One region of the Bacteroides fragilis NCTC 9343 genome, then DNA from elsewhere that is predicted to be linked to it. Evidence: riboswitches for the same ligand, from Rfam matches in the RefSeq annotation. Region 1 holds a riboswitch; each other region holds the start of a gene.

Region 1 (3,281 bases):
ATCTGTTCGAATACTCGGTCTACAAACCGGAGATGTTCTTCGCTTTCCCAGCGGATATTGCGTATGGCAAGTGCGTGGTGATAACCGCTTACTCCCAGTCCGATACTGCGGTAACGCTGGTTGGTGATTTGCGCAAAAGGGAGTGGATAGAAATTCAGGTCGATAACATTGTCGAGAGCACGCACTACGGTGCTTACTTTCTCCTTTATCTGTTCTTCGTCCTCCAATGGGAGATGCCCCAGCGAGAGGCTGGCAAGATTGCAAACTACAAAGTCGCCGGGCCGTACCGTCTTCACCACTACTGTGTCACCCTCTTCCGTACGTATCTCGGTGGATACCGTTTCGATAGCTGCCATATTTTGTGCTATTTCCGTACAAAGATTCGAACAGTAAATGATGCCCCGGTGAGCATTGGGGTTGGCCCGGTTCACTGTGTCACGGTTGAAGGTGAAGGGAGTACCTGTTTCGACTGCCGATCGCAACACCAATCTGACAATGTCTTTAATGCTTATACTTCTTTTGGAAAGTCGGGTATCGTTTACACAGTCATGGTATCTCTTTTCCCATTCTTCTCCGTAATAATCTTCTAGGCAATACCCTTTGATTGTCATAATCTCGTTAGGGCAGAATAAGTACCATGGTTGGTTAAGGTCTTCCTTAGCCATTTTCCAAAACAGGTCCGGATAACATACCGAAGGAAAAATATCGTGAGCTTTCATCCGGTCATCTCCGTTGTTGGTCCGCAATTGTAAGAATTCCGGCAGGTCTTTGTGCCATACATCCAGATAGACAGCGACGGCACCTTGACGCATACCCAACTGATCAACAGCTACAGCCGTATCGTTCACAAGCTTCATCCATCGAATTACTCCTCCTGCTACACCTTTAAAACCCCGTATATTTCCTCCTGCCGCACGTACTTTGCCAAAGTACATTCCCATGCCGCCACCAAATTTGCTTACCATGGCAAAGTTATCGATACTGCGGTAGATACCTTCTAAACTGTCGGGTACCGTATCGATGAAACAACTTGAAAGTTGATGATAAGGTTTCCGGGCATTCGAGAGGGTAGGAGTGGCCATTGTCACCTCCAAACGACTTAGTAAGTCGTAGAATTTTTTCACCCAAGTCATCCGTTCTTTCTGTTCGGGCATAGCCAGATGGAGGGCGATACCCAGATACATTTCTTGTACGGACTCTGCCGGTTCATGGAGTCGGGTACGGATCAAGTAGCGTTTGACAAGCAGATCCAGTCCGGAATAATTAAATAGTTTGTCCCTGTCAGGGCAGATAAATCCGGCTGCTTCTTCAATCTCCTGTTGCGAGTAGGCCGCCAGTATGTAACTACCGTATAGTCCTTCTTCCGTCAGATAGCGCAGTTTGTCGTAAAACGAACGGATGCCTGCCGATGCCGCCTGCTTTTCCAGTTTCTTCGATAGTTGGAAATTGAGTAGACGGGCCGCGATAAACTCCCAGTCAGGTGCTTCCTGAGTGGTCAGTTCCACGGCAGCCTTAATCAATGCTGCCAAACGTTCGGAATGTGGCATTTCCTGTTTGCAAAACCCTGAAAATTTTTCATAGAGTACAACGAGACTGTATTCGTGGGTGGTGAAGTCTTTCTGAATCTCTTTCAGGACATCCATCACAGTTCCGTCTCCTAATTCATTTATTATGCTGTTGAGTGCTTTTCTGCGTTCAGTCCGTTGCCAGCGGTAGAGTATGTAATTTTTGGCCTCGGCATAAAAGCCGTGTTCCATCAGGCTTTGCTCCACTTTGTCCTGTATCTGTTCGACACTACGGTTTGCGGTATCTTTCCCGACAAAATTCTCCACCTCTTCTACCACCGAATAGATGATTTCGTTACTTACTTCCTGCCCTGTACTGGCAAAACTTTTTCGTATGGCGACGGCAATTTTCTCCCTGTCATAGGGTTCCGTCGTTCCGTTCCTCTTGGTTATTTCCATGAGTTATGTTCTAACTAAATATTTATAGAATCTTTTCGTACCGTTTCCCTAATCCCACGAGTGGAAACAGCCTTTGATAAGCGGCAGGTCTTCTGACTGACTCCTTGTTTCCGACGCCTTCCCGGTGACTCCTTATCTATTTACAAAAAGGTATCCCAGTGGCAACAGTTGTTATCGGAAATTCAGACGGAGCTTCACAGCAGCGGGACTGTCCGGGATTTACACCCGATTCCCTTTTAATCCGGATAGAGGAATGACTATTCGGAACCGATCAGGGAGCAAAGATAATAGAATTTGGAATGGTTGTGCAGAGAGTGTGTTTTAAAAAACAACAACTATTCATAAAAGAGCGGGTGTATTGTTGACTTGTAAAAGAGATGCAGACAAATACATCTTTCGTTGCCGGATGGGCGGATGAAAGATGCGTTTGTCTGCATTTTAAGGATAATCTATTCTTTGTTATTCTTCCGGAACGTAGATGATTTCCCCATTATCGAGTTCATAGGCGATACCTACTTTCTTTCCTTTTTTACCGCTTTTCTGCTGGTCTTCCGAAGGAGTATAACGGTTGATTTTCTGTCCCTCTTTGGTAATAATTTCCATGTTTTCTTTTCCCGGATTTTTCACCATCGTGTAGTCTTCCTGAGAGAAAACCTCGGTCATATTGTAGCGGCTGACAAGAGCTACCATCAGGGCTACGGCAAAAACCATGGCTACATCGAACAGGTTCGATACAACGCTGATCGGGTCAGCATCTTCTTCTTTTCTGAGTAGGTTTCGTTTCATCGGGCCGCACGTTTTTCGTTCAACAATTCAGAAAGGAATTCCAGGTTGGTCATGTCCTGAAGATACCAGCGTTGTTTCACCTGCTGGGTCAAGAAACCTACGGCGCCTGCTACCAGTCCGACAACGGTCGTGGCAAAAGCAATCTGCATGTTATAGGCCATTGAAGCAATGTCGCCGCTTGCCAGTCCGGCAAGGGCAGGTCCCATTGGGATAAGCGTACCCATCAAACCGAGGATAGGTCCGAGCTTTGTCAGAGTTTTAGAGATAGCCAGATCTTTATCGGCGGCTATCTCAAAGTTGGCAAGCAGTCTCTGTATCTGTGCCGGGCTTTCATGTGCCTGGAGCACCTGGCGTATGTACGATATGACTAATGATGATGATTTTTCCGGAAGCTTGTCTGCCAGTTCCATAACGGTGGCAGGAGTGAGTGCATTCAGTTCGTTACGGAGTAGTGCCTCGGTTTTGCGTATTGAGAGATATTGTCCGTAGAAACTGCCGACCAGCAGAAGTGCACGGCCGAATAATACGATA
Region 2 (3,281 bases), 200 kb from region 1:
CCAGATCCACTCCCGAACGGTTGACGCGGGTGACACTGGCACCAAAATTATTACGAATCTTCAATTGCGCCAATGTCTTACCGTTCAGTTCAGGCTTGGTTATCAGAATTCGGCGTGAAATCAGTTCTTTGTTCAGCTGTTCCCATTCCACTTCGATCGGTTTGCCGAAAAACGCAGTGATCGCCTCTATATCTATCGGAGTCGCAATAACCAATATTTCATCACCCAGATGAAGCTCAGTATCGGAATTTACCAATTCCGACTCTTTCTTTCCGTTCAAATGCCGGATACGCGATACCACAAAATTACGGTTTACCAATGGACGTATATCCTTAATACGTTTACCGTGAAGAGCTTCATTACGGACCTCCAATGAAACAGGACGGACTGTCAACTCTTGTAAATGTCCCAGTCCCTGTTCGGCTTCGGCTTCCTCCTGCTTGGTATTAATACGGAAAAGGTATTTAAGGCCTAACAGCGACATGATGCATCCCACTACGCCCAACGGATAGGCTACAGCATATCCCAAAGCAATCTCCGGTGCATCTATCCCGGTCAGGTCACTGTTGGCCTGTTGCGCAGCACCCAATCCGGGTGTGTTGGTCACCGCTCCCGATAAAATACCTACCATGGTGGTAATCGGTATTCCGGTTATAAAATGCAATGCAAGGGTAATGATGACTCCTGCAAAGACAACGATCATAGCCAACATATTGAGGGTGAATCCTCCTTTCTTAAAAGCGGAGAAGAATCCGGGCCCCACCTGCAATCCGATGGAATATACAAATAAGATAAGTCCGAACTCCTTCAGAAAGTGCAATAAATGCTCGTTCAGATTCAGATTAAAATGTCCGAAGACAATGCCGACAAACAAAATCCAGGTAACTCCCAGAGAGATGCCTGCTACTTTTATTTTACCCAGCATAATGCCAAACGCAATGACCAGCGACAGGATAAGCACGGAATGTGCCACTCCTCCACCCCAAAGGTTGGGGTATCCCTCAAACAGGTTTCTTAAAAGTTCCATAGTATAAAAAGTTATGTTGATTGAATACTTGTTTACATATCCCCGGAGAGTCGATCAGTTACTTCACCCACACCATCCGTACAAGAAAGATTTGCCTTACAGGCCAATTCCCCTTCTTGTATTTTCTTTAGGCAATCGTGACACAAACAGTCCGGGAAATGCTCCTTGATATAAGCACGTTGCAGCGAGTCGAGCTTTACCGTAGCACAATGACATAATAATATATTGTCGTGCCGGCATTGAAACACAGCACCACAACACGGACATACCTTTTTCACAGGCACACCACCTTTCTTTTTTTCCTGATTAAATACTTTTTTCGTACTGCTTTCCTAATCCCACGAGTAAAAACAGCCTTTGATGAACGGCAGGTCTTCTGACTGACTTCTAATCTTGAAGCCTTCCCGACGGAGGTGTTCCCCCCACGTCAGTGGCGAAAGGATTGTTTCAAGATATCGATGAAGCTTCACAGCAGCGGGACTGTCCGGGATTTACACCCGATTCCCTTTTAATCCGAATGACGAAAGTCTTCATTCGAAACCAATTCGGGACAAAGATAAGGATAAAAACCAATAGATGAAGAATTGTTAATGAAAAATATAAGATTCATCTTCCTTTATACACTCCGACAGCGAGAATCCGGCTCCCTTTCCATCAGTGCCTCAATAAAGGCTGAATCGGCATCTTCCTCTTTTAGAGCCTCTTTTTCATCAAAATAGAGATTCTAAAAGGAGGATGCAGAATGTCAAATTTCCAAAAACAAAGCGTCTATCAGGACTTTTTTATATGTACCTATTAATCGGTATATTTTTTAATTTATTTCTATATAATCTAATAAATGTATATATTTGCAGCCGCTTAGGTGATGCATACCGGACTTTCTGTTCGTTGCATAAAAGGGAATCGGGTGTAAATCCCGAACAGTGCCCGCTACTGTGATCCCCCTGCTCTTCTACTGTTGCCATCATAATCGGAAGAAGATAAGAAAAGCATTTCTACATATACCACTGTCATAGCCTGTAAAGCATGACGGGAAGGTAGCTTTTCAAAAAGGGATAGTCAGGAAACCTGCCGAAGCAGACATAGATAACAGTGCCCTCCCGGGGTCAGGAAGGCCGTTTACTAACACATTATTCAAAAACATCAATGAACAAAAGATGCTTACTGACCATCCTCATGGGAGGATGCGCGGCAATGGGTGCATTTGCACAACAACACGCGACAGGCAAGAAGACAGAGATGAGTGTTGACCTGAATCCTGTAGTTGTAACAGGTACCGGTACACACCAAAGGCTCAAAAACACACCGGCACCGGTGGAAGTAGTAACCGCCAATGAAATAAAGAAAGCCGGTATCACAGACTTTCAGCAGGCAATGACCATGCTGGTTCCTTCTCTTTCGTTCTCTACCAACTCAATGGGATCTTACCTGATGATGAACGGACTCTCCAATAAATATGTGCTGATTCTGATCAACGGACGTAAACTGACCGGAGATACATCTAATAATATCGACCTCTCACGCATTGATATGAGCCGTGTGAAACGCATCGAAGTGCTGGATGGTGCCGGTTCGTCACTCTATGGCTCTGACGCCATTGCCGGTGTGATCAATATCATCACCAACGAACCGAAAGAACTGATGCAGGTGACTTCTACCACCCGATATGAAGATCATCGCCAACTGACACAAATGGTAAATGCGGATATTGCAACAGAAAAGTTCGGCTCATATACCTCCTATAAACACGAACAAAGTGCAGGATGGCAGAACAGCGATCTGGCATATGTTACTGATAAAAAAGGTAATGTATCGACAGTACCGACCGTATCAGCTACATCCAATGGTTTCCATTCTAATCTGGTAAACCAGAAATTCACGTTCGAACCGACTGAAAAGCTCTCGTTCTATGCTAACGGAGGATACTATTGGAAGTTGACGGACCGCCCTGTATACACAGCGGATATCGATGGAGGTTCCAAGTATGATCTACATTACGAATCGTATAACTTCGGTTTGGGAGGACGTTACAAAATCAACAAGCGTTCTTCCATCCAACTCGATTTGATGAATGATAACTATATGCAGAACTACAAATATACTGTAGCTGACGATAAAAATAAGATTGCTATTGGAGATTACGCCAAAACCAAAGAGCAGCACTTTTATGATGCAGAGCTAAAGGGAATCTTCAACTTTGCCAAAAACAACATGACGGTACTGGGAGTGGATTACCGCTCTGAAAGCCTGGATC
Region 3 (3,281 bases), 780 kb from region 1:
AGAAAATAGCTCCGAAAAGATCTTTCACCGGCTGTATGATGTGTTCTATATGTTCGGCCTCAACCGTCTCAGCAAGAATAGATCCCATAATGAAAGCACCCAGCGCAGCCGAAAAACCGGTACGGGTAGCCAGCACGACCATTGCCAGGCAAAGCCCGAGAGAGACAATCAACAGAGTTTCATTATTCATCAACCGCTTTGCTTTTTTCAGGAAGAACGGAAGGATGAATATACCGACCAGAAACCACAAAATCAGGAAAAAGGCAACTTTCAGGACACTCATCAAGAGTTCCTCACCCACAAACTCTTTGCTCACCGCCATAGTAGAAAGGATGACCATCATCAGGATAGCGATCAGGTCTTCGACCACCAAGGTTCCAAACACAATGCCTGTAAACCGTTGGCTGCGCAAACCAAGATCATCAAAGGCTTTAATAATAATCGTGGTAGACGACATGGACAACATTCCACCCAGAAACACAGAATTCATCGTACTCCACCCCAACAGATGCCCCACCATAAAACCGATCAGTAACATACTGATCACTTCGGTTGTTGCCGTAATAAACGCTGCCGATCCGACATTCATCAATTTTTTAAAGCTAAACTCGAGTCCGAGAGCAAAAAGCAAAAAGACAACTCCTATCTCAGCCCAGGTATTGATGTTCTCCATATCGCCAACAGTCGGGAAGATGCGGACATAAGGCCCGGCCAGCAATCCGGCAACGATATATCCCAGGACCAGGGGTTGCTTCAGCCATTTAAATAAAAGAGTAATGATACTTGCGGACATCAGTATTAAGGCAAGGTCAGCAATCAAGGTAGGTAAATGTGACATAGTATGGTATGTATATTTCGTTAGTACTTCATTCCGTTTTATGCTCGTTTATTGTACCCAAAGAACAATCGGTAGTCCGTTTGTGTTCCGTATATATGACATTTATTTTGAAAAAAAGCTGCGGGGGCATTGCACAAAACTGAACTTTTCGTGCAAAAAGTATCCATCCTATTCAATATTTCTCTATATTTGTCGCCGAATTGGTTCGGAATCCGTGGTCAACGGACGAAGATTAAAAGGGAATCGGGTGTAAATCCCGGACAGTCCCGCTGCTGTGAAACTCTGTATAGCATCTTATCAATCAGCCAATTTCGTACCACTGACAGAAAAAGCAAACTCTGTCGGGAAGGTCCCGGTAAGATGTAGAGTCAGTCAGAAGACCTGCCATTCGTGAATAAGAGCATTCTCTCCTCGTGGGTTAGGAAAGAAAGCATCGTTGTTAAGCCCCAAATCGTAGAAATACTGTGTTTTCATCGGGTGGACGTATGTCCGCAGGGTGGAAAAGCGCGAATATGTATATGCATTTAATTGAGAAATGAATATGATTAAAAGAATCTTAGTCGCCAACCGCGGTGAAATTGCCGTGAGGGTGATGCGCTCCTGTCGGGAGATGGAAATAACGAGCATTGCCGTTTTCTCGGAAGCGGACCGAACAGCGAAACATGTGCTTTACGCCGATGAAGCTTATTGCATCGGACCGGCAGCATCGAAAGAGAGTTATCTGAATATAGAAAAAATCATTGAAGTGGCAAAGTCATGCCACGCAGACGCCATTCACCCGGGATACGGGTTCTTATCGGAAAATGCAACCTTTGCCCGCCGTTGCCGGGAAGAAGGCATCACCTTTATCGGTCCTGACCCGGAAACAATGGAAGCCATGGGAGATAAAATCTCGGCACGCATCAAGATGATCGAAGCCGGGGTACCGGTAGTTCCGGGCACTCAAGACAACCTGAAAAGTGTTGAGGAAGCCGTAGAACTCTGCAACCAAATCGGCTATCCGGTAATGCTGAAAGCCTCGATGGGCGGTGGCGGAAAAGGAATGCGACTGATTCATCATGCAGACGAAGTGGCCGAAGCCTATACAACAGCCAAGAGCGAATCGCTTTCCTCGTTCGGAGACGACACGGTCTATCTGGAGAAGTTTGTGGAAGAACCCCATCACATCGAGTTCCAGATACTGGGCGACAAGCATGGCAACGTAATTCACTTGTGCGAACGTGAATGCTCGGTGCAGCGCCGCAACCAAAAGATCGTAGAAGAGAGCCCTTCGGTTTTTATCACACCGGAACTGCGCCGGGACATGGGCGAAAAGGCAGTAGCCGCTGCCAAGGCCGTGAACTACATCGGCGCGGGAACCATTGAATTCCTGGTGGACAAGCACCGCAATTATTACTTTCTGGAAATGAACACCCGCCTGCAAGTGGAACATCCCATCACAGAAGAAGTAGTCGGCGTAGATCTGGTAAAAGAACAAATTAAGGTAGCCGACGGACAGGTACTGCAACTGAGACAAGAGGACATCCAGCAACGGGGACACGCCATCGAATGCCGCATCTGTGCGGAAGATACGGAAATGAACTTCATGCCCAGCCCGGGTGTCATCAAGCAAATCACAGAACCCAACGGTATCGGAGTACGCATCGACAGCTATGTATACGAAGGATACGAGATTCCGATTTATTACGATCCGATGATCGGCAAACTGATCGTGTGGGCCACCACACGGGAATATGCCATCGAACGGATGCGCCGCGTGCTTCACGAATATAAGTTGACGGGCGTAAAGAACAACATCAGTTACCTGCGCGCCATCATGGATACACCCGACTTTGTGGAAGGACACTATGACACAGGCTTCATCGCCAAAAACGGTGAAGTGCTTCAGCAATGCATCACGCGCACCAGTGAGCGTGCGGAAAACATTGCGCTGATTGCCGCCTACATGGACTACCTGATGAACCTGGAAGAAAACAACAGCGGACTGGCAGCGGATAACCGCCCGATCAGCAAGTGGAAAGAATTTGGATTGCACAAAGGGGTATTAAGAATATAAAAGTATGGAAATACATATAGGAAATCGCGTGGCCGAAATAGAATTGGTCAGCAAGGAAGACAACAAAGTGGTTCTCACCATCGACGGAAAAACGTTCGAAGCGGACGTTGTCATGGCAGAGAACGGGAATTGCAACATCCTGATGGACGGACGCAGCTCCAACGCCCAACTGATTCGCAAAGAGAACGGAAAGAGCTACAAAGTGAATACACACTACAGCAGCTTCAATGTCGAGATTATAGACAGCCAGGCGAAATACCTGCGCATGCGCAAGAAAGGTGAAGAGGAGCAGAACGACCGTATCACTTCGCCCATGCCGGGCAAGGTGGTGAAAATCCCCGTCAGTGTGGGACAAGAGATGAAGGCCGGAGAAACGGTCATCGTCAT

The links. Region 1 has a riboswitch for cobalamin ahead of BF9343_RS12955 (ribonucleoside-diphosphate reductase subunit alpha). Riboswitches for the same ligand answer to the same signal wherever they lie in the genome.
Region 2: linked by a shared signal. The riboswitch ahead of BF9343_RS22720 (cysteine-rich CWC family protein) and the one ahead of BF9343_RS12955 (ribonucleoside-diphosphate reductase subunit alpha) in region 1 are both predicted to bind cobalamin.
Region 3: linked by a shared signal. The riboswitch ahead of accC (acetyl-CoA carboxylase biotin carboxylase subunit) and the one ahead of BF9343_RS12955 (ribonucleoside-diphosphate reductase subunit alpha) in region 1 are both predicted to bind cobalamin.

What each region holds. Positions count from the first base shown of each region.
Region 1 covers NC_003228.3:3,156,563-3,159,843, reverse strand. The annotation lists gene BF9343_RS12955 (ribonucleoside-diphosphate reductase subunit alpha) at 1-1,964, opposite strand, end outside; cobalamin riboswitch at 2,030-2,251, opposite strand; gene BF9343_RS12950 (DUF2149 domain-containing protein) at 2,424-2,750, opposite strand; gene BF9343_RS12945 (MotA/TolQ/ExbB proton channel family protein) at 2,747-3,281, opposite strand, start outside.
Region 2 covers NC_003228.3:2,954,163-2,957,443, forward strand. The annotation lists gene BF9343_RS12075 (putative transporter) at 1-1,027, opposite strand, end outside; gene BF9343_RS22720 (cysteine-rich CWC family protein) at 1,060-1,311, opposite strand; cobalamin riboswitch at 1,377-1,587, opposite strand; cobalamin riboswitch at 1,871-2,117, shown strand; gene BF9343_RS12080 (TonB-dependent receptor plug domain-containing protein) at 2,174-3,281, shown strand, end outside.
Region 3 covers NC_003228.3:3,938,157-3,941,437, forward strand. The annotation lists gene BF9343_RS16085 (cation:proton antiporter domain-containing protein) at 1-838, opposite strand, end outside; cobalamin riboswitch at 1,022-1,241, shown strand; gene accC (acetyl-CoA carboxylase biotin carboxylase subunit) at 1,380-2,894, shown strand; gene BF9343_RS16095 (acetyl-CoA carboxylase biotin carboxyl carrier protein subunit) at 2,899-3,281, shown strand, end outside.